Regions from separate parts of the Shewanella piezotolerans WP3 genome, predicted to be linked through region 1. Evidence: riboswitches for the same ligand, from Rfam matches in the RefSeq annotation. Region 1 holds a riboswitch; the other holds the start of a gene.

Evidence for each region. A riboswitch is a leader RNA that binds a small molecule or an ion and turns the genes downstream of it on or off. The one in region 1 is predicted to bind thiamine pyrophosphate.
Region 2: another riboswitch for thiamine pyrophosphate. It lies ahead of SWP_RS13070 (TonB-dependent receptor); the one in region 1 lies ahead of thiC (phosphomethylpyrimidine synthase ThiC).

The regions. Positions count from the first base shown of each region.
Region 1 covers NC_011566.1:2,423,860-2,440,011, reverse strand. Annotated here, with positions in the region: gene SWP_RS10435 (HesA/MoeB/ThiF family protein) at 1-776, opposite strand, end outside; gene thiE (thiamine phosphate synthase) at 776-2,359, opposite strand; gene thiC (phosphomethylpyrimidine synthase ThiC) at 2,362-4,374, opposite strand; TPP riboswitch at 4,531-4,629, opposite strand; gene SWP_RS23040 (hypothetical protein) at 4,795-5,790, opposite strand; gene trhA (PAQR family membrane homeostasis protein TrhA) at 6,149-6,838, shown strand; gene SWP_RS10410 (DUF2059 domain-containing protein) at 6,970-7,464, opposite strand; gene SWP_RS10405 (tRNA-uridine aminocarboxypropyltransferase) at 7,709-8,212, opposite strand; gene SWP_RS10400 (error-prone DNA polymerase) at 8,276-11,449, opposite strand; gene SWP_RS10395 (Y-family DNA polymerase) at 11,449-13,032, opposite strand; gene imuA (translesion DNA synthesis-associated protein ImuA) at 13,051-14,565, opposite strand; gene def (peptide deformylase) at 14,775-15,266, opposite strand; gene SWP_RS10380 (MFS transporter) at 15,496-16,152, shown strand, end outside.
Region 2 covers NC_011566.1:3,050,112-3,066,263, reverse strand. Annotated here, with positions in the region: gene cobA (uroporphyrinogen-III C-methyltransferase) at 37-849, shown strand; gene SWP_RS13135 (Glycosyl transferase, family 3) at 842-2,023, shown strand; gene SWP_RS13130 (ANTAR domain-containing response regulator) at 2,014-2,586, shown strand; gene nirB (nitrite reductase large subunit NirB) at 2,877-5,507, shown strand; gene nirD (nitrite reductase small subunit NirD) at 5,504-5,830, shown strand; gene SWP_RS13110 (NarK family nitrate/nitrite MFS transporter) at 5,847-7,328, shown strand; gene SWP_RS13105 (bifunctional protein-serine/threonine kinase/phosphatase) at 7,345-9,183, shown strand; gene SWP_RS13100 (tetratricopeptide repeat protein) at 9,264-10,406, shown strand; gene SWP_RS13095 (LuxR C-terminal-related transcriptional regulator) at 11,077-11,712, shown strand; gene hinT (purine nucleoside phosphoramidase) at 11,963-12,319, shown strand; gene SWP_RS13085 (PaaI family thioesterase) at 12,316-12,819, shown strand; gene SWP_RS13080 (PaaI family thioesterase) at 12,812-13,282, shown strand; gene SWP_RS13075 (YcfL family putative periplasmic lipoprotein) at 13,334-13,723, shown strand; TPP riboswitch at 13,844-13,974, shown strand; gene SWP_RS13070 (TonB-dependent receptor) at 14,026-16,152, shown strand, end outside.

The DNA.
Region 1 (16,152 bases):
GATGCTTGTCGCCAAGTAAATTTGCCACCATCAAAGCGAAATAACTTCCCCAGTAATTGATTGCCGTTAATCTTTGTTTTTGCTGTAGTTTCGTCTAAAGATGGTTTCAGAACATCAACATCCAACAACAGATTTAAACTCATCAATGCCTGCATTGACGCTAATGTCCCCACCATGGGCCCTAACACGCCGATAGTTTGGCAGGTTTGACTCACACTCATATCACTAGGGTATAAGCAGTGGTAACAGCCTGACTCAGGCGAGATTTGTTGGTTAATACTCAATAGCTGACCTTGAAAGTGAGCAGCGGATGCTGAAACTAAAGTGATCCCCTGCTCTATAGCTTGTTGATTAACCAGTTGCCTCACTTCAAAGTTGTCGCTGCAGTCGAGTAGCAAATCAAACTTAGAAATCTGGGAGCAAAACAGCTCTTGCGTATTAGCTGCGTTTAGATAGTTCTGATAGCAATAAATTTCGGAGCCTTCATAAGCACGCATCAGTTTTATAGCTGCAACTTGCGCTTTATTGGCGCCTAAGTCCTCTTTAGAGAACAGTAATTGCCTAGGAAGATTCGATAGCTCAACAACATCGCCATCTACCAGCGTTATTTTGCCAATGCCAGCAGCAGCTAGATACTGCGCCGTCAATGTGCCTAACCCCCCAACACCTATGATCAATATATGGGATTGCTTAAAGCGATTTTGCCCCTGCTCACCGACTTCAGGTAAAAGAATTTGCCGGGAATAGTGCAAAAACTCCTTATCAGTAACGGCCATTATTCCCCCTCAGTCCACTGTTTAACTAAAGCTTGATAGGCAGCTGCCGGATTAACTGCTTCAGTGACGGCACGCACTACTGCAATATCATCCACACCGGTTTTTTTCACCTTAGCGAGTGTACTTGAGTCGATACCGCCAATCGCCACCAAAGGCAGTTCGCCCTGCATCAAGTCTACGTAGCGAGCTAACTTATCAAGCCCTTGGGGCGCGGATGGCATCTGTTTCGTCGTTGTCGGGAAAATATGCCCAAAAGCGATATAGGAGGGTTTATGCTGCATCGCTAACAAGATCTCAAAGTAACTATGACTCGACAATCCCAATGCGATATTAGCTTCACTCAGCTGCTTTAAATTACTAGCAACTAAATCTTCTTGGCCTAAATGAACCCCGAACGCGTGATGTTTTATGGCTAACTGCCAATGATCATTGATAAAGACCTGAGCCCTATAATCTCGCCCGAACGCAATTGCTTGTACAATTTTTTGCTCAAGTAGCTGATCTGCGGGATCTTTTACTCGTAGTTGAATCGTCTTCACTCCCGCTTTAAGCAGTTGCTGCAACATATCAAGCTCAGCAACCACAGGGTAGACGCCTAACTGCGTAGTGAGTTTCATAAAACCACAAGCATTCAGATTGTTAGAACTTGTTTTCGCTGTAGCTTCACAAAGCGGTTGGATAAATGGATAAACAGACAGCGTATTTGGCCAACCGCAACGCGCTAAACAGCCCGGACCGCTGCCAGGCTGATAGCTTTGAACTAACCCTTGAGAAACATAAGCTTTAGCCACCACCACCGCGTCATTTAACACAAAGCCATGTGCCATCACCGCCGCGATCGCCGAAGACAACGTACAACCAGTTCCATGGTTGTTGTTGGTATTTATTCTGTTTGAGGTGAGCCAAAAGGCATGCTCACTATGTAAACTCGAAATTCCTGTAACCTGATGGCAAACCAGTAGATCTCGAGCTAGCCCCTCATCCCAATTAGGTCCAATATCGCCACCTTTGGCAATGACTGACACTTGTAGCTGTGCCGCTAGCGTTTGAGCGGCTTGAACACTCTGCTCCGGTGTTATCAACTGACGTCCGGCTAACGTGGCAAGCTCTGTAACATTGGGAGTTATCAATGTCAGCAGCCCTTTAAATGGTGTAAAGTCGAGTGCTTCTGAGCCTGTAAGCGCATCTCCACAAGTCGCTACCATCACGGGATCAAGAATAACTGCGACCGTTAAGCCACGCTCTCGCCACTGCAATAAAATTTTATGTAACCAGTTTGCCACCAAATTTATCTGCTGTTGGTTGGCTAACAGGCCAATTTTAATTGCTTGTGGAGCAAGGTCTGCCGTCAACACATCAAGCTGCGCGATTAATATCTGTGGTGATACCGCTTCAACTGATGCGACAGTGACAGAGCTTTGCGCTGTCACTGCTGTAATAACACTGCAGCCATGAGCGTCTAAATCATTGATTGTCGCCAAATCAGCTTGAATGCCCGCCCCGCCGCCACTATCAGATCCCGCAATCGTCCATACAATAGGACGATTGCGCGTTGGCATCGGGTTAGAATTAACCTTTGCCATGCTTACTCCTCTAGTGCAGCTTCTTTACTGTTTTGTTCAACGCTCGCTTCATGGTAAAGCTCTGCGCCTTTGGCTTTAAATTCGGCTGACATTTGCGCCATACCACTATTGATATCAGTATCAGATAACCCAGTAGGCGTGACCTGTTTACTGTATGCTTGATATTCAGCAGCAGACTTTACTTCCAAGGCGCTCGTTTCCAGAGCCTGTTTCTCTTGGGCAGCCGCATAATCTCGCACTTCTTGGGTGATTTTCATTGAACAAAACTTAGGACCACACATAGAGCAGAAATGCGCCACTTTAGCTGACTCTTGTGGCAGTGACTCATCATGATAAGCACGAGCAGTATCAGGATCTAAACCTAAGTTATATTGATCTTCCCATCTAAATTCAAAACGCGCTTTTGACAATGCATTATCACGAATTTGTGCGCTCGGATGGCCTTTAGCCACATCACCAGCATGGGCAGCTATCTTGTATGCAATTAATCCCTGTTTAACATCCTCTTTATTCGGCAACCCTAAATGCTCTTTTGGTGTGACATAACAAAGCATTGCACAGCCATACCAAGCAATCATCGCCGCACCTATGCCAGAGGTAAAGTGATCATAACCAGGCGCTATATCTGTCGTTTGAGGGCCTAAGGTGTAGAACGGCGCTTCATCACAAAGATCTAGCTGTTTATCCATATTCTCTTTGATCAAATTCATTGGAATATGGCCTGGGCCTTCTATGATAGTTTGCACATCATATTGCCAAGCTATTTTAACCAGTTCGCCTAAGGTTTCTAATTCTGCAAACTGCGCTTCATCATTGGCATCTGCTATCGAGCCTGGGCGCATTCCGTCACCCAGTGACAGTGAAACATCATAGGCAGCACAAATCTCACAGATCTCTTTAAAGTGCTCATATAGAAAGTTTTCTTGATGATGCGACAAGCACCATTTTGCCATGATGGAACCACCACGAGATACGATACCAGTCAGACGTTTTGCCGTCATTGGTACGTAACGTAATAATACGCCAGCATGGATAGTAAAGTAATCTACGCCCTGCTCTGCTTGCTCTATCAATGTATCACGGAACGTTTCCCAATTAAGATCTTCAGCGACGCCGTTCACCTTCTCTAATGCTTGATAGATAGGGACGGTACCAATAGGCACAGGAGAGTTACGAATAATCCACTCCCGGGTTTCATGGATGTAGCGACCAGTAGATAGATCCATCACAGTGTCTGCGCCCCAACGTGTCGACCAAACTAGTTTTTCAACCTCCTCTTCAATTGATGAAGTCACTGCAGAATTACCAATGTTGGCATTAACTTTAACTAAAAAGTTACGTCCAATAATCATAGGTTCAGCTTCAGGGTGATTAATGTTTAATGGGATAATCGCGCGGCCACGGGCAATCTCACTACGTACAAACTCAGCAGTAATTGGCTCACTGATTGAGGCACCAAAGCTTTCACCTACATTTTTTTGAGTCAAAGTTGGATCGGTCACTTCTGCCATCGCCATATTTTCACGGATCGCAATATATTCCATTTCAGGAGTGATAATACCTTGACGTGCGTAGTGCAGTTGGGTGACGCGCTTACCCGTTTTGGCGCGGCGAGGAGGCAATAAAGATTCGAAGCGTAGATGGTCTAAACCATCATCAGCTAAACGTTGTTGAGTAAAACCAGAGCTAACAGCGCTCAATTGCTCAGTGTCATCTCTTTCAATGATCCAGTTATTACGAAATTTATCTAAGCCTTTACGCACATCAATATCGGCATCTGGATCCGAATAAGCACCAGCGCAATCATATACTTTAAGCGGCGGGTTAGCTTCAAATTGAGGGTTACTCTCATCTCCTCCAAGCAGCGTGTCAGCTTGGTGAATTTGGCGCATACCCACTTTCAGATCTGGGCGGCTGCCTTGCAGATATACTTTCTCTGAATTGGGATGCTGTAGCGGTTTTAAGTTATCGATGAATTGTTGAGCCTGAGCTCGGGTTTCGCGGCGTTTAGACATTAGCAAACTCACTATTATAAAAATGAAGTTGCTTGTCAGGAGAGTTGAGAATATAAAAGTTGAAAGCTCAAAATTAAACAGCATTTACACGCAGTTTACAGATGCACTTAACCACCGAAATATTGCAGATAACTATTTTAATATAGCTTTTAACATGCAAAAATTTCGCTTGTTTCCTTCGCAGGTTCTAGCCTGATCAGGTTCAACGGATCCCGAATAAACGGTCTCAGCCATATGGCACTCCGACAAGATGAGGCTGCAGTATAAGCCTATCTCAGGCCTAGACACAAGTTAACCATCACAATAAAAAACTAAACTACAATCAATTAAAAGCATACATTAATACATTGTAAATAAAGGACTATATTCCAAATCATTTCATATTTTAACTTTAGAGTGAAAAATTATCATATAAATAGATCACTTTTTTCGGCTAATCATCCGCTTTTCTAACCGAGCAGAGATAGCTGCATTGATAGCTTCCTTAACTTTATCGCCACCACAATTGAAGGGGAAACCAATATTCTCAGCATAAGGGTTAATCTGAGTTGGGGTCTTTACAATCCGATAGCAAGTATCACCTTGGCGCACCACTCGGTTAGGGTCGAGTCGATGATCGTTGGTTGGAACCTTGCTATACTTATCCACTTCAGGAAACACCAACTCTTCCATGTCACCATCCATAACACTCAAGGAATGAGGGCCAGTGTACTCATTCGCTTTGTCGATGATTAGGGCATCTAGCGCTGCATCGTTCTGACGTTGTAAATATGATTGTGCGGCTGCTATGGCGTTATAACGATTGCTTTTACTTGCTATTTTAGCACTAGTCTCTATAACACTCTCTTTAGTCACTTCAGCACTGCCGTTTACCGCTGTTTGGCGATCTAATACTACAGGTAAACTCTCTACTGGTGTGTCAGGCTCAAGTTTTTCATTTATTTCTGCTGCTTTCTCAACAAGCACTTTGTCTACAGTCATCTTTTTTGAGATAGCTTCATCATCAATAGGCTCTAACTGTACTTTTTTAGGTGCAACATAAAGATAAGAGCTAATTTTCACAGGCGCTAAATCTGGCAGTTGCAAATCTTGTTTAGTCCAAGACTGATTAATTATTGCGATGACTAAAGCGTGCATAGCAATAACCAGCAAAAATAGAAAAATCGAAGGGTAATAGCTCTTTGATGATGCAGGATTTAAAGGCTGTTTGCTTTCGTTGATTCTTTTTATCGGCGTGGGTATCTTTGCGACTCCATCTGTAGCGTTACTTCCATATATCGGTGCTAATAACCGATGACAATCAGCTTCAGCAAGATCTCGGCTGGCACTGATCTGTCCTATTCCGCTGTAGCGTTGCTTAGATTTTGAATCATTTTGCGCTTGTCCATTAGCGCTAATCGCCGTAAAAGATGGCATAACAGATCTCTTCAAATTTTCAGTCCGGTGATTTATTTGTTGTCCATAAAAAGCTCTGAGATAAGTAACTTAACGGCTTATATTCGAGTGTTCTCTAGATGCCTGATTTAGTATCCCTCTAATCCAAAGTCAAACTTCAAGCACTACTTTTATTGCAGTTTAAACCATTAGAGACAGCTTTATTACAAAAGTTCAACATCTGTATGAAACAACAATGTTTTTAGTAAAATGACTAAATATCAATACGATGCATTGAGCAACACTTTAAGCTAACACGTGTACGCTAAAACTGTGGCTTTTATGATTAAAGCTGATACACTGCAATCAATCGTGGTCTAACCAGAAGTCGTTTCCCCCTATGTCGAGTCAAGAGTCAACCCTTTCTTCAAAACCTAATATGGTCACTAGCGCGAGTTATAGCGTTAAAGAGGAGCTTGCGAACAGCTTAAGCCACGGACTAGGCGTAGTAGCAGGTGTCATAGGCTTGATCATGTGCGTCATCAAGGGTTATGAGCATTTATCTTTTATACAGATGACTGGGGTTGTTGTTTATTGCGCCAGTATTATTTTGCTATTTCTTTGCTCAACGCTGTACCACAGCGCAACAGATGTTTCTTTAAAACATAAACTTAAAGTTGCGGACCATTGCGCTATCTACTTGTTAATAGCGGGAACCTACAGCCCTTTAATGTTAATTAGTTTGAACAATGAAAGTGGGAATGGAAATGCCAACCTTGTACTAATAGCCATTTGGTCACTTGCCGTTGGCGGCATTCTTTTTAAGACATTATTTATCAACCGCTTCAAAGTCTTCAGCCTCACCTTATACCTTGCGATGGGATGGCTTTGCGTGACCGTAATGAAAGAGTTGATTGCAGGCATGTCGCCTTTGGGCTTTAACCTGTTAATTATTGGCGGATTATTTTATAGCTTAGGGGTTATATTCTATGTTGCTAAACGCATTCCTTACAATCATGCCATATGGCACCTTTTTGTATTAGGCGGTGCGATCAGTCACTTTTTGTGTATCTATTTGACCGTGATTTAAATAATAATACCGCTACTCTCTTCAATCGCATTTGATTGCTAAACTCAAGCTATCAATGGTGCAACTTAGCTGTACTAAGTCGCACCGACTCATTCAATATTAGCGAATGTATTAATTTTCGCTTGCTCCCATTAGATCTCTTCTTGTTCTCGCAATTCTCTTTGGAACTCTTCTTGCAGTGCTTGCATCTGAGGGATTAAACTCATCGATGTTTCTTGCATAACTTGCATTGAGACTTGCATCAATTCAGGCATTTTCTTAATCATTTTCTGACCTAATGGAGACTCATAGAAAACGATTAACTCATCAATCTCCGCTTTAGTATAAACTTGAGAATAGGCTTCAATGATTGGCTCTTTAATCTTATCCCAACTCAATGATTCGACTAACATGCGCTGCAGCTTTTTTCTATGTTTTTCAAAGATAACCTTTTGTTCATCTGAGATATTCTGCTCTTTTGCCATTTGAGAGAACATCTGATTAATTTGAGCATGAGAGCTATCTATCATTGCTTGCATATCAGTTAGCTCAAACATTCTTTCTAACGAATCTCTTACTCCTGAATCAGCATAACTATTGGCGGGAAAAGATAAAATAAACACCAAAGATAATAATAACTTTTTCATAAATATTCCTTTATTTATTAACTTTTTATAATCATAGTCTGTAGCAGTGTACATACAGCTACTACAAAAGAGCATCTCACTATCGAACAGCCTTTGTAAATCAATTACTATTCATATTTGTAATGCCAGCATGGTATCCCCCCAATTGAGAAGCTAGCAACTTACAAACTACTTATCACTGAGGGCTGTGCATGCTTTGTTTGGTGTGAAAGCATTAGCGCAGAGATATAAACACCTTGTGCACTTATTTTTGCAAAATTGAAAAGGCTTTAGATAAGCAGATAGCCTCTTCAGCCATACCAACCTCTTTGAATATCGCAATAATACACTCTACTGTACACAAGCCGCCTTCGACTTGATTGCGCCTTAAGTTAAATAAAGAATCTTGGTTGCTAGTTAACGCATACTTTCTCGCATCTTTTAAGTACTGGCTGCGACGGATCATCTTACGAGCCTCCTGCCACGTTGCATCAATAATCACTAAGGTCGATGGCATCGATTCAGTCGCGTCGTATTTACGCTTTTCAGTACCATGTAGCTTTTCTGAGTCAGTCTCTCTATGTCTAGCTTCGTCAGGGAAAAGTAAAGCGGTGTCATTTGCTTGAAGTAGCTTTAGCAAAGTTTCATCAGGTGCCGTTCTTGCCCAGATTATTCGCTTACAATGTTCAGGAAAGGCTTTGATGGCAAGCTGTCCAGTATTAGTTGGACGCGAGACTTCTCGTTCATGGGTTAATAAAATAATTTGCAATGGTTCTACCTCATACAATTCTCATTGAATTATATACCTATTACAAAAGATTAGGGGCGGTTGCTAATGGAAATCTCGTGAAGGGACAACGAGTTCATTGAGTTCCGTAGAAATATCAGTCAACCTGCCCGCGACCACATGAGTCACGCCCGATTTACGCTCTAGAACCCCTGTCACCTTCATGATTTTTGCAACTAAATAAGCTTGTCTTTGTGCTCTTGCCGTCGCGCTCCATACAACTAAGTTGACGTTGCCAGTTTCATCTTCTAGCGTAATAAAAGTCACGCCAGAAGCCGTACCTGGGCGCTGTCGTCCAACCACAAGTCCAGCCACTGTGACCACTTGCCCACTACGACATTCATCCAATTGCTCAGCAGTCAAACAATGATGTAAGCAAGATTGCTCCCGTAATAGGCTCATGGGATGTTGGCCTAGTGTCACTCCTGTATAGGCGTAGTCAGCCTGCATAGACTCTGCAATACTAGGGCTTGGGAGAGTAACGTCTGCAACCGAATTCAATCCGCCGGAAGCTGGTAATACTCGTTCTCCTTCCTGTTTACAGTTCATGCCAGCTTCTAACACATCATCAAATAACGGCAAACTTGGCTGGCATGCAGAGAGTTGCCAGCGCACTTGATGACGATGGCCCGCAATTTGGCTAAACGCATCGGCACTAGCAAGTGTTTCCAGTTCATGACGTGCAATACCTAAGTAATAAATTTGATCGATGTGTGTAAAGCCTTGCTCAGGTCGCTGCTTAATCAGCTTCTCGATCTCTTGTCTATTTAGGCCTTTTACCAAGCGAAAACCTAGGCGGATCGCGATACGGTTATCTGCTATTGTCACTAATGTATGCTGCCACTGGCTACGATTCGCACACACAGCGAGTACCACTACCCCATGGCGCTGCACGTCTTGGATCAGTTGCGAAGGACTATAAAATCCCATAGGTTGGCTATTAAGTAACGAACAGCAAAATGCTGCCGGATGATGAAACTTCAGATAAGCAGAGACATACGCCAACAATGCAAAACTTGCTGAGTGAGACTCTGGAAATCCATACTCTCCAAACCCCCTTATTTGTCGATAGATCTGTTTAGAAAACTCAGCCGAATAACCACGGCTCAGCATCCCTTTAAGCAGCTTATCCTCAAACTGTTGCAGTTCTCCAGTCTTTTTCCAGCTCGCCATTGCTCGTCTTAATTTGTCAGCTTCACCGCCAGAAAAGCCAGCTGCAACCATCGCTAGTTGAATCACCTGCTCTTGGAAAATAGGCACCCCCATGGTGCGCGATAATACCGACTCAACCTCTTTACTTGGGTAGGTCACTTTTTCTAAGCCATCTCTACGCTTTAGATAGGGGTGTACCATATCGCCCTGAATAGGTCCTGGCCGAACGATGGCAATTTGGACCACTAAGTCATAATAACAACGGGGTTTAAGCCTTGGTAACATTGAGGTTTGCGCTCTGGACTCGACCTGAAACACTCCAATGCTATCGCCACGCTGCAGCATCTGATACACAGCTGCTTGCTCCCACTTAACCTGCTCCATAGTAAAGCGCTGCTCGGGCGTACTGATAAGCTCAAAACACTTTCTGATAGCCGTTAGCATTCCTAGTGCTAGCACATCAACTTTTAACAGCCCTAAGCTCTCTAAATCATCTTTATCCCATTGAATAACCGTTCTGTCCGCCATTGATGCATTTTCAACAGGTACCAACTCACTTAACGGGCCAGAGGAGATAATAAAACCGCCAACGTGCTGTGACAGGTGCCTTGGAAAGCCCAAAATGCTCTGCACTAATGGAAACAGGTATTTTCCCATTCCTTCGCGAGGTAACAGTGATTTTTCCTGTAGCTGCGTCAACCAGTCAACTTCAGTGTCGCGCCTATCGATACTGTGTTGCATATGATCTAAATATTGCTTATCGATCCCCAACGCCTTGCCCACATCTGCGAGTGCACTCTTAAAGCGATAACTTATCACTGTCGCCGCTAATGCTGCCCGCTCCCGACCATACTTACCATAGATATATTGAATGATCTCTTCACGGCGTTCATGCTCAAAATCAACGTCAATATCGGGTGGTTCATTGCGCTCTTTTGAGACAAAGCGCTCAAACAACATATTAACTTTAGTTGGGTCGACCTCTGTGATCCCAAGACAGTAACAGACGACTGAGTTTGCCGCAGAGCCGCGGCCTTGATGCAAAATCTGTTGTGACTTTGCGTATTGAACAATGTCGTAGATAGTTAAAAAAAAGTACTCATATTGCATCGCTTTAATCAAAACCAGCTCTTTTTCATATTGCGCTGTGACACTTGCTGGTACTTGATGGTTAAACCGACGCAATGCACCTTTATAAACCTCTTGGGCTAAATATTCACTTGCGGATAATTCACTGGGCACCACCTCACTTGGGTACTCATACTTAAGCTCCTCCAAACTAAAGTTGCATCTTTCGGCAATCAATAAACTATTCTCAATCCATTCCTTTGGATAGCGCTTATAAAGGGTAGCTGTCGGCTTTAGCGCGGTTTCAGCATTAGCCAGCAGCAACTCCCCAGCTTGTGCCAGCTCAGTGCCGTATCGAATACAAGTAAGCACATCTAGTAACTTTTGCCTCTGCTGACAATGCATGCGCACGCTACCGGCTGCCACGCAAGGCATATCCAGCTGCTTGGCAATCTGTGTCCAAAGTTGGATTTTTAAAGCTTCACCGGCCACTAAGCTTCGTTCCATCAACAGATAGCAACGCTGAGGAAACTGCCGATAAAGAGATTGTCCAACCGTTAATACATCAGCCTGGTAAGTAGCAATTTGTGTCGGAAGCTCGCCAAGGGTACTGTTGATCGATTTTAGCGAAGCGGGTTGCCATAATAAGATTGTGTTGTCTAAGCCCTGCTGCAATTCACTGAGTTGCAGCTGATACTCGCCTTTTTCAGCTCGACGGCGACTAGTGGTGATCAACTGGCTGATCTGACCATAGCCTTTACGATTCATGGCAAGTAATACGAATATGCCTTCAGCTAACTGAAACTCAGTGCCCACCAGCAGCTGTATTTGACATTTTTTAGCAGCCTCGTGCGCTTTGACTATCCCGGCAAATGAACACTCATCTGTAATGGCAATCGCTTGGTAACCAAGCTCAGCGGCTTGTTCAACCAGCTCATGGGGGTGAGAGGCACCTTTAAAAAAAGTATAATTGGAGATAGCATGTAACTCGGCATACATTAGCCAAACCAGCCTTGTAAGAAGAAGCGATTACCTTCTTTGAAGACCCAACACAGTCCACCTTGATAATGGCTGGCAACATAGTAGTCTCGAGATATTTGCGGCTCTTGCCACCATAGGGTTTGCAGCCTTTCAGGTCCTTTTAAAAGCTCAATATTTTCAATTGCGATCAACTCTGGTGTGGTTAACAACCAGCTTGGGCGACATGCTCCGGCGCACAGAGCACCTGAGCCAGATGCAGCTTCAGACAACCTTTGCTGCCGTATAGACTGCTCTTTAGCTGTGACCGACAGTTCGGTAGCCATCCAACTATCCTCTGGCAGGTGCGCTGAACTAGCCTGTAACCCTTTTACTTTTCCTTTACCAAGCCTTGCTTCCAGCAGGGCCATTAGCCGCTGTGTTTTTTCTGACCTCTGCCCCTGTGCAGCTTTTTGCTGTCCAAACCAACAGTCATGATTAACTGCAATGGGTACGAACTTGTCGACATGAATAACCATTTCAACCACAGGTTGATACAGAGTGACACGTTCAAGCTGCATACGGCATAAATTCAGTAAACTATCACTACGATGCTCTGCAAAAGGATAATGAATAACAATATCGAGCTGACTTCGATCGCTGTCACGATAGATAAGACTCAATTTAAGTTTTTGAATAGCAAGCTGACGCAGCTGTAAATAGCTTGCCATCTCTTTTAGCATTCTGCCCAAGGGGAAAACGATCCCCTGCATTAATTCAACCTCATGCAATAAGGTGAGCTTTTGTTGATAGCTTTCTTCTGGCTCAACATAGCTTAACGGTTGAGGTAAACGACCTGATATTTTAGCCAATAACTGCAACAGCTTTGATCCAAAACGTCGTCCAAGCTCTTTATCAGGTAAAGCAGACAGTGATGCAAAAGACTTAATGCCAATATCGTGCAAACTCTGTTTTAAAAAATCTGATAAGGGCAATAAAGCAATTGGTAGTTGATTAAGTAACAGCAAAGTTTTATCGGTATTAAGATAGTCATTTGAACTAAAAACTTCAGTAGCGAGCTTAGCTTGTTGATTTTCCATTGAAGCATGACACGCAAGTAGCTGCGCGGCTAAAGGGGTCTTGGCGAGCGCAAGTGAAACCTCTAACCCTAAGGCTTTAGCACGTTGGCGATACTGCTCAATAAGCTTATCGATGCCATTAAAAATAAGTGCCATTGAACTGACTTCTAGTAGCAGTGTATTCGACACAAATTCATCAACATCAAGCTTAATTTTCGACGTTTTCTTTTGATCCTCATTGCTTAATGAACAGCGTAGCGGTACGACTCGAGCACTAAACTCGTAGCTCCATTGACACAACCAGTCTGAAGCCTGTTGACTAATAGTGGCGTCAAACTCCACCAACATCGCCGATGGCATTAAACTTTGTGCAGTAGACAGGCTCATTCCCAATTTTACGCCAGCTTGTTCACTCAGACTATCAAGCGCAAGCACTTGCAGTGACTTCGGCTCATACAGTAATACTGCTGTGCTTTGCTCCAGCTCATTACGATAATAAAAATATTGCAATGCCCATTGTGGGTAATGGGCTGCTAGCCATAACATATCAATCAACGACCTTTATTAATGGATCTTGTGAGAAAGATTACCTACTGCAGCTAGCGGGCTATAATAGGGTTCAGCCCACAAATCAGCAGTGGAGCTAACCGCAGCGTCTTCAAGTGTATCTTGAAGCCAATCTCCAACATTAGAAAATGAAGTAGCGGCTAGTTCATCACCTTGCTTAATGGATCCCTGCACAAACTCACTAAAGGAACTTTTAAGAGAGCTTCTAAGAGAACCTGTAGCTTGTAGGCTTAACCTGCGTATAGGTTCAAGGGATAAAGCAGACTCTTTATCCTGTGCCGAGTCTTGATAAACAGGTTGAAGATTAAAGCCCTTCTGCTCTTTAATGCGATTAACAGTGCGATGCCTGGTAACTCTTGTCGTGGTCATGACAGTCGTAGTCAGCGTTATCATGGCGATCCTCGCATTCGTCACATTGATAAGTGCATGCTGATAACTAACAGTAATCGGTAACTGTGGCCGACTAAACACCACACTATAATCGGCAAGCCCTTCCTCAATGCTCATCGGTAACGTTTCAAAAGGTGCTTTATTGTGCGCTTGAGTAAACAGCTCACAACTGTGCGGCTCAACATCATTGCTCACTTCCTGTAAGGTATTTTGCATCGGGTAAGCATCGACTCCAAGTAGGCTTTCCTTAATATGTGGCGGTAGCAAGGGTAAACTAAACATAGGGCTAGGCCAGCCTCCTCTGCGTTTAATAATGTTGACCTCGGTCATACCTAAGTGACTACTAAAAAATGGGCTTGATGCGGCTTGCTTAGGCACCAATTTCAACATAGAAGCTGCTGCGCTTGAGTCTGCATGGTCATGGTGGTTAACGTTATTTCGAGCCGAAAAAAACTGTCGTTGCAGCGCTAAGCGTAAGTTCACTGGGTGTGACAGCTGTGCACAACGGGTTGGCAAATAGAGCATGCATAGCGACTCCCCCTTCTCAGCTGCCAGTTGTAAACGTCTTGCTTCAGTGGTCGACAAGTTATCTAACCAAGCCAATACTAGCGGTACAGAACCATTCGAAAGTGCCTGCTCAATAGCCCACAAACGCTCTTTCCTTTCTTCTGTATCAATCCAGATTAAACGTGCGAGTTCAAGCCCTTGCTGCAATAAAGCCTGCGCTGAAGGTATGTGAGGTGGCGCCACCAACATAACCATCGAATCTTGCTCTTGCGCGGCGTCTTTTATTGAAGATTGCCCCTGCCCTATCAATTGGCTGAGCATAGGTAATACCATACTCAGTTCGCCTTGACCGACACCGTCACACAACACTTCACATACACCAATTTGTGGCCAACCATTATCTGCGAGATGTACATCAAGTAATGAGAAACCCGTTGGATATGCCAATTGTTGCTGCTGCCATTGCTGCCCACGCCAAATATCTTGCCGCGCCAATAATTGACCCAATGAGCTAGCATTATCTTCAGCTGGGATTATGAGTGGCACACTATCAACCCGCTCTGATGCCATCGTATCTTGAAATACCGAGTATGCCTTCGCACTTGAACGCCCCATATCTACACCTTTCTTCATGATAAAAGCGTATTTATTTGAAGGGGGTCACCTGTATATAAACCAGGAAGATTCCAACACAACAAATACTGTACATACATACAGTATAATTATCTTTATTAAGATCGCAAGTACTCGATTGAGATCTTTAAGCCAAAAAAAACGCCCCTCTAAAAAGAGGGGCGTTAGCAAAGCGGGTTACAGTGAATGAACTATTTATACTTCTTCACTTTTTTAAGCGCTATTTGTTGTTTCAGCATTGATAGGTGATCGGTAAACACTATACCTTTAAGATGATCCATCTCATGTTGTAGCACAATTGCAAGAAACTCATCAGTATCGATTTCAAATGCTTGACCAGTGCGATCTAATGCAGTGACCTTAACACCTTCATGACGATTCACTTTAGCGCGGTAACCAGGGATAGACAAACAACCCTCCTCACCTTGAAACTCTCCACGAGTTTCAACAATTTCAGGGTTAATTAATACCATAGGCTGATCGCGTTCTTCAGACAAATCGATAACCAAAATAGCATGTAAGCTACCCACTTGTGTGGCCGCAAGCCCAATACCGTCATCGGTGTCGTACATGGTTTCAATTAAGTCATCAATAAAACCCTGTACTGCATCGATGTCTTTAACAGGCTCCGCTTTACGCTTAAGCCGAACATCAGGAATGGTTAAAATGTCTAACACTGCCATATCATTATCACACTAGTATTAACTAAAAAGTTCGCGCTATTATGACCGAATCAACAACAAAGGCAACTCCCTCTAGATTTAGAGGGATAAATTTACGAGTTACTCTCATCTCATAATGACAAACCCACTATTAGCTTTTCGCTAAAAATTCAAAAATCCACTAATAGATCCATTTCATTAACAAGTTATGATATATTCGAATAAATGTATAAAATATACGGATAATAATATGTCACAAGCTGTGCGATCTCCTTTACCCCCTACATTCTTCGTCGCAAATACGATGGAGATCTTCGAACGACTTGCTTGGTATGGCTTCTTTGCCTTGTCTTCGCTTTACATGACCTCACCACAAAACCAGGGCGGACTTGGGTTTTCAGACCAAGAGCGTGGCCTACTACAAGGTATGATCCCTTTTTTCTTATACCTATTTCCGGTATTGACTGGCGCACTTGCCGATCGATACGGTTATCGAAAAATGTTCTTGGTCGCCTACGCGATCATGTGCCCCAGCTATTACTTACTTGGCCAGGTCGATAGCTTTACAGGTTTCTTTGTCGCCTTTATGGGTGTGGCTGTAGGCGCTGCATGTTTTAAGCCTGTAGTAACCGGGACTGTGGCTCGCACAACCGATGACACTAACCGTGGCCTTGGCTTTGGGATCTTTTACATGATGGTCAATATCGGTGGATTCTTAGGTCCATTCATTGCAGGTTATGTGCGTGCCATCAGCTGGGACTGGGTGTTTATTATGTCCGCATTCTGGATCGGGCTTAACTTCATTCCTGCACTATTTTTCTATAAAGAACCAACGGATCAGAATAGCCAAAAAGGAAAGCCACTCAAAGCAGTGTTTGCCGATATTCAAGAAGTACTCGGCAATGCC
Region 2 (16,152 bases), 630 kb from region 1:
AATGGCCTGTTTTCAGTGTTTAATGAAAGAATTTCCATGCCGAATTCGGTTGATTTTGATGAAAACCGGATTGCGATAGTTGGAGCAGGCTGCGGTGATATTGATCTACTGACTATTAAAGCGGCACGAGCCATTATCGGTGCGCAGGCAATCGTCTATGACAATTTGGTGAGTAGAGATATTTTACAGTTAGCGGCTGATGATTGCGAATTGCATTATATGGGGAAACGCTATGAGGAGCCTAGTGCGACTCAGGAGCAGATAAACCTAAAACTACTTCAGTTGAGCCAACAAGGTAAGGGGGTTATTCGCCTTAAAGGTGGTGATCCAAATGTATTTGGCCGTGGCGCTGAGGAGGCTCTGTTCCTCGCTCAACATGGTATCAAAAGTGAGTTTATCGCTGGTGTCACGGCCGCTTTAGGCTGCGCGGCAAGCGCTGGGGTCCCTTTGACACACAGAAAAGTTTCTCGCTCGGTGACTTTTGTGACCGGACATCATTGTGATGACTCTGCTATCGAATGGGGCGGTTTATTGGCATCAAAAAGTACACTTGTGTTTTATATGGGAAAAGAGAGAGCAGCAGATATCGCACATGGTTTATTAAAAGCAGGTGCCAAGTTATCGTTGCCGGTAGCTTTTATCTCTAATGGTGGCCGCACCGATCAGCAGGTAATCACGACAACGATTAGAGATATGGTTGATGTGGCTGGTGCGATAAAGGTTGAAGGTCCAACATTGTTGATTGTCGGTGAGGTGGTCGCTATAGGCCAGGAACTTGCTAACTGTATGAGTGGACTTGACCTTGGTCAAATGACTAGCAACTTACCACTTGAGCGTGCATATGGATAATCACGTCACCGAAGGTCGATTAGTGAATATTACTCAACCTTATGAGTATAAACAGCTAGTCAGAACCCTTGCTCGCGGAAAGAAGGGCTCTCGTTCGTTAAATTTTCTCGAAAGCTACCAACTCATTCGTGGTTTTTACGACAATTATGGCAACGTGACTCAGCTAAGTGTGGCGCTAATGTTGATGCGAGTTAAGGGGGAGAGTGCTGAAGAGATTGCTGGCGCTGCTATTGCGTTAAAAACAACAATAGATAGTAGCTGGCAGCAGCTTGATGTCGATATCGATTGGCCCTGCTATGGCGCTAAACGCGATCAATTACCGTACCTACTGCTTAGTGCCAAGCTACTCGCACTGCATGGATATCGGATTTTATTGCATGGGGATGACAAGGCGTTACCTCATCGACAACATATTGCAAAATTCGTCGAAGTACTCGGAATTAGTACTGTTTCATCTGCGGCGGAAGCTAATGTTGCGTTAAGCTCTGCTGGGATCTGCTATGTCAATGCTGACACGTTGTCAGGACTGGTGAACTCATTTAGCAACATACATCAAGAGCTTGGTCTAAGAAGTCTGTTTCAAAGTGCTATTCGCTGTATCAATCCGTCAAATGCAGCAGTTAGTCTTAGAAGCTATTTTCACGCGGGGTTAGATGATATTCACTTTAATGTGGCTCGCTTAATGGCCGAAAATGAGCCGGAGCTGCATCACTCTAACGTTGCCATATTTAAGGGGTATCAAGGCGAGTGTGAATTGAGCCCTAGGATCTCAACAGCAATTAACATTTTTAGTCTAAGTGGCCAGCGTCAAATAGCTTTGCCTACACAGCTTGATGGCTTAGTTGGTCGTAAAGCAACTGCGTCAGAGCTGTCTCCTCAATGGCTATCATTACTTTGGCATAAACTTTCGTTGTCTGTTAACAACCATAGCGATGATGCTCTTGATTCAGCTGAAGCTCACAGAGCACAGGCAGCAGTGATGACTAATGTGATGGTTGTTCTGATGTTACTGGACTCCAATATTCAAATTGATGTGGCTAAGAGAATAGCTAAGACACTTTGGCAACAGCGACACCAGAGTGATTCAATAAATGGTGTTACTGAGCTAAAGACACATGGTCGTAGTAAATCAGGGGCTGACCCCATTGGCTCAGGAGGTAAAGCATGCGCTTAGTAAGTCTGGTTGAGGTAAAAGAAAATCGCGGGCTGAATGAAGCTGCCAAGAGTCATGATTTTGACTTAGTTAGCTTTAAATCAATATCTGAATTCGAACGTTTCGAACTTAACAATGCCACAGATATCGTGCTTATGGTCGTTGACACTATCACTGCTTTGCATTTGCAGTTTGTTGAAAGGCTGATGATATTTGCACCTGTACCGTTAATTATCACAGCGACAAGTATTGAACCGTCGCAATTATCAACCTTGTTGCATTGTGGTCGGGTTACTTTTGTACCACAACAATTTGATTACTCTCGCCTTTCAAAAGTAAGGGAACTGGCGCAAGTCCGTTTTAAAACGGCTAACCGTTTGCATACTAAATTAGCGAAACTTGAATGCCGAATCGAGGACGAAAAACGGATTCAACTGGCTAAGCGTGATTTACAGCAATCGGGATTATCGGAGCAACAGGCCCATAAGGTTATTCAGAAGCTTGCTATGGATGAAGGCGTTAGTTTGCCTGACAGTGCCGCCGTAATTGGAAAAATTTCGCAAGGTTCTTATGCACATAAATAATCAGTTGCTAACCATATTGGTGCAAACGATACCACTGGGAACGTAAAGAAAAGTAACTTTTAACGTAAATTTATCTAATAGATAAATAAAATCAATGTATTGCAGGTTTATTGATTGGCGGTGAATACTGGCACAGTCTTCGCTACTTTTATGAGTAACTAAGCAGCGGTTTTTGTCCGTTATTAATCGCTTTAAACAATTTGAATTTCTGGCAAAGGCGCCATCTCCCATCGGGAGATTGGCGCCTTTTTGTTTGAAATAAATAGTATAAGACACAAAAGGGGCAAAGTATGAGAGTAGATAAACCCAAATTAGTCATAGTGGGAAATGGCATGGTTGGCCATCATTTTGTGGAGCAATTATGTGAGCAACAGCTTAATCGACATTATGACGTTACGGTTTTTGGTGCAGAGAGTTTGCCTGCATACGATAGGGTTCAACTGTCAAAGTATTTTGAATCAAGTAGTGCCGATAGCCTTATGTTAGCAACTCAGGCTGACTATGCCGCCCAAGGTGTTGTGCTACACCTAGGGCAACAGGTCAACAATATTGACCAGCATAAGAAACAACTCACCGTGAATGGCGAGACAGTCTTATATGACACGCTTGTATTGGCGACAGGCTCTTTTCCTTTCGTACCACCGATAAAGGGTAATGACCGCCGTGATTGTTTAGTTTATCGCACTATTGATGACCTAGAAGCTATTGAGCAAGCCGCAACTACGGCCAAGTCTGGTGTCGTTATTGGTGGTGGATTACTGGGACTAGAGGCTGCCAATGCACTGAGTGCTTTAGGGCTTGATACTCATGTGGTTGAGTTTGCGCCGCAGTTGATGTCAGTGCAATTGAATGACAGAGGTGGTGAGCTATTAAAGCAAAAAATTGAAGCGTTAGGGCTTGGAGTGCATTTGAGCAAAGCAACACAAGAGATAGTTGATGGTGAGCGAGCGCAGCATCGACTTAATTTCAGTGATGGCAGTTGGTTAGAAACGGATATGATTGTATTTTCCGCAGGGATCCGTCCTCAAGATGCATTAGCTAGAGCGAGCGACATAAGTATTGGTGAACGCGGCGGTATAGTCATAGATGACTGTTGCCGTACATCAGCCAAGGATGTTTACGCCATTGGAGAGTGTGCCCTATGGCAACAACAGATCTTCGGCTTAGTGGCACCAGGCTATCAAATGGCCAAAGTCGCAGTGTCTCAAATAGCTAAGCATCTACTTGATAATTCGATAGTCTCGCCGACTACTGAGGCGTTAAGGTTCACCGGTGCAGACATGAGCACTAAGCTAAAACTGCTTGGGGTCGATGTGGCATCTATTGGGGCAAGCCGTGGTTTTGATAACGCGCAGTATGTTGAACTCAGTGATGTACAAGCAGGCGTTTATAAAAAACTGTGGCTTGATGAAACTGGAGAATACCTGCGGGGGGCTGTACTGGTGGGAAATGTTGACGAATATCCCAACCTGCTTAGCCAATACTTATCGGGAGACGCGTTAGAGGAGCCTGCCGTCACATTGCTAATGGCTGATGATTCTGCGCCACTAGCACTAAAGGACAACGCTATTGTTTGTTCATGCCATCAAGTAACAAAAGCTGATATCGTTGAACAAGTTGTTGCCGGAAATCACCAACTAGCTGAGATTAAAAGTTGTACCAAAGCGGCATCTGGTTGCGGAGGCTGCGCTGCTGTTGTGCAGCAGATCATTGATGAAACTATGCAGGCACAAGGACTAGAAACGGAGTCAGGGATCTGCTGCCACTTTGACTATGATCGCCAAGCGTTGTTTCATCTGTGCCAAGTGGAAAATATAAATGATTTCGAGCAACTTTATCAGCTCCATGCCAAAAATGGCTCTTCTGAATTAGCGCTAGGCTGTGATATCTGTAAACCTGTTGCCGCTTCTATTTTTGCCACTTTGGAAAATGAATATGTGCTCAATGAAAACCATGTTGCTCTTCAAGATAGCAATGATGCTTATTTAGGTAACCTGCAAAAGGACGGCAGCTATTCTGTGGTTCCGAGAGTTGCTGGTGGAGAGATCACCCCTGATAAACTGATTGCCATGGGCCAAATCGCCAAACGATATGACCTATACACCAAAATTACGGGTGGCCAGCGTATCGATATGTTTGGTGCTGCACTGTCTGATTTACCTGCCATTTGGTCAGAACTGATAGCTGAAGGTTTTGAGACCGGACACGCCTATGGTAAATCACTACGCACCGTTAAATCTTGTGTAGGTAATACCTGGTGCCGATACGGTGTACAAGACTCTGTAGGGTTAGCGATTGCGTTAGAAAATCGATACAAAGGCCTTAGGTCACCTCACAAGATAAAATTTGCAGTGTCAGGCTGTACTCGAGAATGTGCTGAAGCGCAGAGTAAAGATATTGGTGTTATTGCTACAGAAAAGGGCTGGAACCTCTTTGTTTGCGGTAATGGCGGGATGAGACCTAGACATGGCGATCTATTTGCTACCGATCTCTCTACCGAACAACTTGTTAGTTATATTGACAGAATACTGATGTTCTACAGCAAAACTGCTGCGCGACTTCAGCGCACATCAGTGTGGCTTGAGTCATTAGCTGGCGGACTTGAATATTTGCAATCTGTAGTGATTGAAAACTCTTTAGGCCTAGCAGATGAGTTAGAAAGCCAGATGCATAAAGTCGCCGCCAATTATCAATGCGAATGGAAAACCAGTTTGCAAGATGATGTGTTCTTGCAGCGATTCAGCGAATTTATCAACCCTAAAGACGCACCTCTAATTGATACGAAGCAGTATCAATATCAACGCTCGCAAAAGTTCCCCATTAGTTCTGAAGTAGAAACATTTAGTGCGGTTAATCACAAGCTATCGACGCTAGGCGATATCGCAATTACGCAGTTGGATGAAGAGGAGGCGTTGGTATGAATTGGGTAACTATTTGTGATGAACAAGCATTACCTTCAAAAAGAGGTATTGCTGCATGGGTAGCAGGTAAAGCCGTGGCGATTTTCCATCTTGGAGATGCTGGCATTTATGCGATTGATAATGTCGATCCAGCAACGGGGGTGAGTGTGCTTTCACGCGGCCTACTGTGTGAATTTGAGAATGAGCTATTTGTTGCATCGCCGCTGCATAAACAGCACTACAGCTTAACAACAGGTCGTTGTCTAGAAAATGAAACACTTAGCGTTGACACTTATGAGATAAAACGTCAATCGGGCAAAATTTTAGCGCGATTACTTGCTTAAGGATGAGGAGAAAAGTATGACTAGCAAGAATACAGCTGAGGCTGGATTTAACCTTTTTTCTTTTTCAGGAAAGATGAAAGTGATGCACTTGAGCTGGATGGCGTTTTTTATCACCTTTATGGTTTGGTTTAATGCCGCTCCTCTGTTAAGCGTTATTGCAGAAAGTATTGGTTTGAGTCAATCACAGATAAAAACTCTGCTAATTCTTAATGTAGCGTTAACCATTCCCGCACGAGTGCTGATAGGCATGGTCACTGATAAGTATGGACCAAGACTTGTTTACTCTTTGCTGTTGGGGATTTGCTCCATTCCGTGCTTTATGTTTGCACTCGGGACAACGTTTGAGCAGTTGGCGCTAGCGCGATTCTTACTTGGGTTTATCGGTGCTGGTTTTGTGGTTGGCATTCGTATTGTGAGTGAGTGGTTTCCGGCAAAAGAGTTAGGCACTGCTGAGGGGATATATGGTGGCTGGGGGAACTTTGGCTCTGCCGCCGCAGCTTTTACTCTGCCCGCAGTTGCACTTGCATTTGGTGGTGCTGACGGTTGGCGCTATGCTATTGCTTTAACTGGATTGTTGAGTTTAGCTTTTGCATTTATTTACTATTTCAATGTGACAGATACGCCTAAAGGATCAACTTATTTCAAACCCAAAAAAGCAGGTGCACTTGAAGTAACCAGTAAAGGCGATTTTGTACTTTTATTGGTGATGAAATTACCCATGTACGCCACGCTCGCACTGCTTGGTTGGAAGCTATCTCCTGCGGGAGTTAGCATGTTTAGTCATCAAGTCGTTTATGGTATCTATGCGCTACTTTGCTTAGTTTTAATCGTCGATATTTATCAAACCTATCAAGTTAATAAGCAAGTGTTTGCGGGGATGGTTCCTGAATTTGAACGCTACGAGTTTAAGCAGGTAGCGGTTCTTAATGTTCTGTACTTCTCTACATTTGGTTCAGAGTTGGCAGTGGTGTCAATGTTACCTCTTTTTTTCGCTGAAACATTCGGTTTAGGATTAGCTCAGGCTGGTTTAGTCGCATCCTCATATGCTTTTATGAACTTAATGTCCCGACCTGGAGGGGGGTGGCTTAGTGACCGTTTTGGTCGTAAATCTACCTTGCTGATATTAACTGCTGGGCTAGCAATTGGATATTTTGGTGTGGCGCAAATTAATGCAACTTGGGCGCTACCCTTTGCCATTATTATGGTAATGGCATGTTCTTTCTTTGTACAAGGAGGTGAGGGGGCTGTATTTGCAGCTGTACCGCTAATTAAGCGTCGTTTAACTGGACAGATCGCTGGCATGACGGGCGCTTACGGTAATGTTGGCGCTGTATTTTTCTTGACTGTTTACTCTATGGTATCTACGCAAACCTTTTTCTATGTTATTGCGGTGAGTGCTCTAGTTGGCTTTTTAACCGTGTTTTTAATGACGGAGCCAAAAGGCCATATTGCCGAAGTGAACGAAAAGGGGGAAGTAACCCTAATAAGCGTGAATTAGAAGGGGAACGGTGAGTATGATTGCAAAGGTTATGGTTGAGAATGACTTAAATGACACAATATCATCATTGACAACGAGTCATGATATTGAAGGCCACAAGCCAAAGCACTGTTTAGTCATTAAGGCTGGTCAGTATTCTGATAAAGGCGTTAAAACGGCCAATGAAGATGCCATTGGGATCCGTATTCCCAGTGGTCTAATGTTAACGACGAAGGGCGTTGTTGCAGCTATCAGTGATGGGGTGAGTACTGCTGAGGCAGGCGCAGCGGCATCCGCTATCAGCATAAGCAATTTTCTTGCTGACTATTACTCAACACCGGATCTCTGGTCAGTACAGAAATCAAGTACTCAAGTATTAACAGCGCTGAATCGTTGGCTTTATGGGTTGGGACAAGATTATCGAGATGCTCGCAGAGGCTACGTCTGCACCTTAAGTGCATTGGTTTTTAAATCACGTCATATGCATCTTTTTCATGTGGGTGATTCAAGAGTTTACCGCTACCGTAATGGTACATTGGACAAGCTAAGTCAAGATCACACCAGTATAGTAGGAAATAATCAGCGTTATCTTGCCCGAGCTCTGGGGTTAGATGTCAATGTTGAGGTGGACTATCGTATGTTAGCGCTAGAGGAGGGGGACTTATATCTGCTAACGACTGACGGTGTGCATGATGTAGTAACAGACTTTGAAGTAGAGCAGAAATTAGCGCTATTTAGTCAAACTCAACAAAGTAGTCGTTCCAGCAAGCATTCCACTGACGAAAAGTGTGATAGATTTTGCCATGAATTAGTCGATTCAGCCCTCAATTCTGGTTCCCAAGACAATGTTAGTTGTCAGTTACTATGTATTGACTCCTTACCAGAGCAAACTATTGATGAAGTGTATCAGCATTTGTCTAGGTTGCCTTTTCCACCGCCATTAAGTGTTGGCATGAAGCTCGACGGATATACAGTGGTAGATGTTTTGCATCAAAGCGAAAGAAGCCAAGTCTATCTAGTCAGCAATCAGCAAGATGATTTACTCTGTATGAAAACGCCTTCAGTTAACTATCTAGATGATGCAGCTTATATAGAACGCTTTTTATTAGAAAGTTGGATAGGAAAACGAATTAATAGTCCCTATGTGGTTTCAATCGCTGAGCGTGATAAACAAAAATCTGCGCTTTATTATTTAACGGAATACCTCGATGGGCAATTGTTAAGCCAATGGATAAAGCATAACCCGACGCCAGATATACAAGAGGTGTTGGCTCTGTTAAAACAATTGGAAATTGGAGTGAGAGCGTTTCACCGTAAAGAAACTTTGCATCAAGATCTAAAACCTGACAACTTGATATTGACCAAAGATGGCCAGCTTAAAATCATTGATTTTGGCTCGTGCTTCATTAAAGGGATTGCTGAGATCTCCAGCCCTCTTGAGCGAGACCAATTATTAGGAACAGCCGATTACTCTGCGCCAGAAAGTATTCTTGGTTATCAAGTGACTCAAAGCACTGACCTCTACTCTATTGCCGTCATCGCTTTTGAAATGCTAACGGGTCAGTTACCTTTTAATGGTAAGCAGCAGGCCTGCAAATCCAAATTAGATTTTGTAAGGCTTGAGTATATTCCAAGTTATCAGATTAACCCTTTGATCCCCATCTGGATGGATGATGCTCTTAAAAAGGCGCTTAGTGTGACACCTCAACAACGCCAAGCAGACTGCAGTGAATGGCTCTTTGAAATGACTGAACCGGTAAACACATGGCAACGTTCGATGGCTAAACCTGCATTAATAGAACGTAACCCGCTACTATTTTGGCGCTCATTGAGCGTATTTCTTGGGTTAGCAGTCGTGCTACTTGCTCTATTTTGAGGTTGTTTATCGTACTGTTGTAGTTAGTATCTGCTTGGTATATCTTTGAATATATGGACATAACAATGTAAATGGAAATTATGAAGTACTTATTGTTAGTATGTTTTATTATTAGCGGTTGCCAGACAGTGCCTGTTCCGACTAAACAGCCTGCTCAGATGCCAATATTAGCGTATGAAGCGGATGTCGGCGATTATGAAATCCCTGAACCAGAAAGCTTAATTTCTTTAACTGCTGAGCAAGTTGCGGAGTTTAAGCGCTTTCAACTACAAAGTGACGTCAACACATTACTTCCGTTTCAACAGGTGAAGTATTTTCTTGAAAAACGCTTAGTCAACTTTAACTATGAAGGCAAAAACTACAGTGCTGCAGAGGCGCTTGAGCTCAACCAAGGTAACTGTATGTCTTTGGCTCTTTTAACCTATGCAATTGCCAGTGAGTTTCAAGTCGATATATCATTTCAACTCTTACATACTATGCCTGTTTTACTTGATGTAACAGACCGATACTCTGTCACGTCAGATCATGTTAGATCATTCCTTTATGAGACTAATAATAATGAAAGCAGCACTTTGTTTTCAGGTCGCAAAAGCGTAGTAATTGACTACTTTCCTAATCGTTATGACAGAGGTGGGAAAATGATCGATACTGATGAGTTTTTCGCGATGCTATATCGAAATTTAGCTGCGGATGCATTGTTCAGTGATGACTTACCACTAGCCTATTTATTGCTTAAGAAAAGTTTATCTTTTAGCAAGGTATATGCGCCATCTATTAATATGTTGGCGGTTGTTTTACGACGATTAGGGGATGTACAAACTGCTGAGAACTTGTATCGATACGGATTAGAGGTTTCAGAAGATAAAGTGACTTTGTTGAGTAATTATCATTATTTACTGGTTCGCCAAGGTCGCATAGTTGAAGCCTTAGCAGTGAAAAAACAATTACTTGAATTAGATGATTCCAGCCCTTATAAATGGTATTTAGTGGCACAAGATTCGATAGCCGCTGCAGACTACCTAAGTGCCAAAGTGTACCTAAACAAATTTATTGATAACACATATTACTTTCATAGAGCGTATTTTGAATTAGCAAAGGTACATTTTAAACTTGATGAACCGGAGCTGGCCAAAAAAGCCCTGCGCAAAGCACTCGATTATACGGACTTGCCCAAGAACCAGCAGCGTTATCAAGCAAAGCTAGCATGGCTAAAGTCACGTTAACTTATGCTCCAACTAACACCAAATTCTAATATGAAGTAGAGTTTTTAAATTAAATACTCTACTTTTGTATTTACCGACATTTTTGAACGATAGTAAATAGAATTGCGGCAGCTGAAAAAGTGATGGCAAACCTTCTGTAATTAGATTGTAATTAATAACTATTTGTTCTAATGCATGAAGGAATGAGATTATGAGACGAGAAAACTTAAAGTATGAATTATATTTTTGTTTCTAAGTATTATTATACAGTTAATAATACTTTTTACAGAAGATATATTAAAAGAGTATGAATAGTACGATTTTATAAATCTATCTCTCCTTTGTTTTTTTGTCGGTCTTGTAAGTTCGTTTAAATCAATGAGTTGCGACGTAGGGTTTGTCTTTTACACTATCGATTTTAAGTTTGACCGATTGGTATTTCTAAGTGTTCTATGTCTATTTCTGTAATTATATAGCTTCACTTTAATATTATTCATTTTAGTGAATCAGTCATTAGTGCTATCTATATAGTTGTATTAGCTACATATGTAGCTATTGAAGGCTGACGTAGGCTTAGCATCTTGAACATTAGAATATTTCAATATTTAATTCTTTTTGTTCGTTTATTATCTTTAATGTGTATTACACTTATGCACACAAGGATTGTTATACGATAAACATGGAGAGTCGGATGTTTAAGGTTATGCACTGGGTTATGGTTACCCGTTCACAAATATTAGTTGATCTGCTTAATACTCGTTGGCCCCAACAGTTTTTAGTAAAAATTCATAATGTTGCACCAGATAATATTATTGATAATTTTACTGAAAATCGTGTTGGTCTTGTGTTAATCGATCTTTCAAGTGTAGATATTCAAAAGGCATATCAAATCCAGAAAAAATTGGATAAAGAGCGTAGTGGTGTAAGGGTTGTGTTCATACACTACCCTCAGCAAGTTGATGCTCGTTTTTTGGTGCAGAATAATATCACTGCTGGTGTTTTCTACTCTGATGCATCCTTAGACAGCATCGGTATTGGAATGTCTAAAATCGTTCAAGGACAAACCTCAATTCCTGATGAATTTAGTCGTGCGCATTTGAATGATGTTGAAGAAGATGAAGAGTCTGATACTTTGACAATGAGAGAGCGAGAGGTATTGCAGGTATTACGATCTGGCAGTACGAATATTGATATTGCAAATCAATTATTTGTAAGTGAAAGCACCATTAAGACCCATCTTTATAGAGCCTTTAGAAAGATAGGTGTATCAAGCCGCGGACAAGCAATCGCATGGGCTCAAACAAACATGCATGAAGTTGTCTTGTAATTCGCATGATTTAGGTTGGTTTCAACAGCGCTACACCAAGGCGCTGTTTGGATTGAATTGATCAATGCTGTTGATATTTTTTGTCGCTTTTATGTATGGCGACTTTAAGGACGTTTATTTTAACCTTCATCGCTACAAAATGACTCTTATCTAAGTTTACTTTGCTGTTTGTACGCCAAAAATTCGTCAATCGCTTGATGCACTTTTTCGAGTATACTAGTACATAACTTATGTTAACGAGGGCAGAAAAGTGGCCGAAGAAACCATATTCAGTAAAATTATTCGACGTGAGATCCCCGCAGATATTCTATTTCAAGATGAGCTGGTAACCGCATTTAGAGATATTAGTGCTCAAGCTCCTACCCATATTCTGATCATTCCTAACCATCTCATCCCTACAGCAAATGATATAAAAGCATCTGATGAAAAGGCGCTTGGAAGAATGATGTCGGTTGCGGCTAAGCTAGCGCAAGAAGAGGGAATTGCTGAAGATGGTTATCGATTGATTATGAACTGCAATGAACACGCTGGACAAGAGGTGTTTCATATTCATATGCATTTAGTTGGAGGACGCTCATTAGGGCCTATGTTGAGTAAAAATCGATGAAAGAAACTGCCGATGTTTTCCCGCTAACGGAGATGGCAAGTCGATTTGTAGCGCAGCTCACTCAATGCCAAAAATTAAAGCTGAAAGTGCTGGAGGGGAGTAGCAAACATGTCCTTATTGAACTTCCTTATGACACTCAACTTATCGGTTACCCAGATACTGGTGTCATTCATGGTGGTGTTATCACAACCTTAATGGATACCGCTAGTGGTTGCGCTGTTGTTTGCTCTATTTTTGATAAGTTTGGCTCTTTAGAGATATCTCCAACGCTGGATCTTAGAGTCGATTACATGAAACCTGCTGAGCCTTTTAAACCTGTATACGGCTTTGCCCAGTGCTATAAATTGTCATCTAGCGTTGCTTTTACTCGAGCGATAGCTTACCAAGACTCAATTGACGATCCCATCGCTCATGCAGTGGGTTCATTTATGCGTATTAGCCCTGAAATGGTGGGTGAAGAGTTTAGGCAGGCTTTAATGGGGGAACCACGTAATGACTAACCCAAATGCAGATGAGTGTGAACAAACAAAGCTCGATGTAAAAAGTATTATTCGTAAAGCCACTGAGCTCAATGATTTTGGACATCTGCTTGAGCATGTCCCCTACGCGAAATTCATTGGCATGGAAGTCGATCGCTTTGGTGACGAGTTAATATTTAAACTACCCGCAAAGGATGACAATATTGGTAATCCAGTATTGCCTGCACTTCATGGAGGCGTTATAGCTGGCTTCATGGAGATGTCCGCAATCGTTCAATTAATGGTGTTTATGCAAACCAGTAAAGTACCTAAAGTTGTGGACTTTTCAATTGATTATTTAAGGGCTGGTTACCATAAAGATAGCTTTGCAGAGTGTAAGATCACTCGGCAAGGCCGACGGGTGGCGAATGTGAGTATTAATTGCTGGCAGACTAACCGCAAGCATTTAATCGCAACCGCAAGAGCACATTTCTTAATCGATTAAACTAGCTTATTCTTGTATTAACAATCAAAGAGTATATTTCAGGGGGCTAACATGAAAAAACTGATCCTAGGCTTGTTCACGGTCTTATTTGTTACAGCGTGTGCACCACATACTGCGGGCCTGATGGCAGGCTCTAAAGGTGAAGTGCGAATAGATAACAGTACCTTTGGTAAAGAGGTCGAAGTACAAAGAGTTATAGCTCGTCCAGAGGGTGGTTTTCTTCAGGGGAGTGGTACTATTATCAGCAAAGTTTCTACAGATTTACGCTTACAGTACAAATTTACTTGGTTCGATACTAGCGGTATGACAATTGATGATGAAGGTGTCAGTTGGAAGTCGATAAAGCTTCATGGCAAGCAACAACTGCAAGTATCTGCCGTTGCACCAAATGCTAAAGCTACCCGATTTGAATTGTACGTAAGAAAAGCATTTTCAAATTAGGTTTTAAGAGCTCAAGCTCACATATGTTAATAAAACGTCAGTAGGTTTGGCGTTTTTTTATGCGAAACGTTCAGGTAACGCAAGAAGGGTGTCATGGTTTTGTAAAATTCATGTATAATCGGCGGTGCCAAGGGGTGTTAAGTCTATAGGGCGAAAGTTGTAATTTTATAGGCTTAACTGAGATGTTGAAAAACAAACCCTTTGAACCTGATCCGGCTAATACCGGCGTAGGAATGGGCCACAATTCATTTTCCGATCGCTTCTTTATGTTGCCGGATCTCAAAATTAAAATTTGAGGTCCTATGTTATATCCAAAAGTTTATTCTCCTGTTGCGCTAGCTGTTATGTCTGCGCTAATTTCACAGCCTGCACAGTCTGAAACCACCATAGATACAGCTACAGACGATATGGAAGTGATGGTTGTTACTTCTGATTTTCGTGGTACTAGCTTAGATAAAATGCCATCGAGCGTAACCGTCATTGATCAGCAACAGATTGAGGATGAAGGTGCACAGCACTTCGAAGACGTCTTAAATTCTATTGCTAACTTTAACTGGTCTGGTGGTAGTTCACGTCCAAAGTATTTCCAAATTCGCGGCGTAGGTGAACAAGAAGAGTATCAAGGTGCACCTAACTCATCAGTAGGTTTCATTGTTGATGATATTGACTTATCAGGTTTGGGCATGGTTTCGAGCATGTATGATTTGCAGCAAGTTGAAGTGCTGCGAGGCCCACAAGGTACGCAGTATGGTGCTAACGCGTTAGCCGGTCTTATTTACCTTAAGAGTAACGATCCTACTGATGTAATTGAAAATGGTGCCGAGTTTTCACTTGGTGATGATAACTTGCAAACTTTTAGCGGGTTTAGCTCTGGTCCACTGACAGACTCTGGAAACCTACTCTATCGAGTGTCGCTACAACAACACCAGCAAGATGGCTATAGAGATAACCTCTATCTTGGCGAGAGTGATACCAATAAACGTGATGAGTTTACTGGGCGGGCTAAATTGCGCTGGTATGCCACGAACAGTCTGCAGGTCGATTTAACGCTAATGTATGCTGATTATGATAATGGCTATGATGCATGGACCTTAGATAATAACGGCTTTGATACTCAAACAGATCAACCTGGAAAGGATACACAGCAAACAACAGGAACAGGCTTTAAGATCACCTATTCAGGTGCTGAAATGTTTGAGTTAACCTCGCTGACTTCCTACGCAAAAACAGATCATGAACACGCATATGATGGTGATTGGTCAAATCCAGATTACTGGGGCAGCAAACTGTGTACTGATGACTATGACTCCAACGGAGATGGTAGTACAACTGATCTGATACCGTGTGAATATAATTATATTTGGGACAAAAAAGGCGATAGAACTACCGTCACTCAAGAATTCCGGTTTAGTTCCACTGATGCGGGCAGAATTTTTAATGATTCAACAGACTGGCTCGTGGGTCTATATGGGATGGATTTGAGTGAAGACAATGACCTTTATTCGGAATATAACGGTTACCCTGATGAAGTTTTACAGTCAGAATATAGCGCAATAAATTACGCCATATTTGCTCAAACTGACTCAGATTTAGGCAATAATTATGCGCTATCTATCGGTCTAAGGCTTGAACGACGTGAAAGTGAGTATAGTGACAGCAATAAAGATGAATTCGATCCGAGTGAAAACATGTGGGGCGGTCATATAGCTATTAGCAAAGCATTGAGTGATACTCAAGAAACATATTTTAGAGTCGCTAAAGGCTATAAAGCTGGCGGTTTTAACATGTCTCTGCCGGCAGAATTATCTGATAAAAAAGAGTACGATACTGAAACGTTGTATAACTATGAAATTGGATTAAAGTCTTCGTGGTTAGAGGGGAATGCAACCACAAACCTTGCGTTATTCTATATGGATAGGAAGAACCAGCAGGTTTCTGCTTCACAACAAGACCCAAATAACCCACAACGATTTATTCTTTACACTGAGAATGCTGGTACATCATCTAATTACGGTGCTGAATTGGATGCAAATTGGTACGCAACTGATAATTTACATCTATACACTAGTTTGGGTTGGTTGGAAACCGAGTATGGCGATTATCAGTATGAAGATAAGTATGGTGGCATTGTAGACTTATCTGGCCGTGAATTAGCCCATTCGCCAAACTTTACTTTCAGCGCCGGTGCAACTTATCGAACTGACTCTGGTTGGTTTGCTAACGTTAATGCAAGCGGTAAAAGTGACTTCTACTACTCTGACAGTAATGAATCTAAGTCTGACGCCTATCAAATTTTTAATGCCAAAATAGGATATGAAGCTGATATGTGGTCGGCGTACCTTTGGGGGCGTAATCTATTTGATGAAAAATATGGCGTGCGAGGTTTCTATTTTGGCAATGAACCAGATTTAGGCTGGGCAGATAAGCAA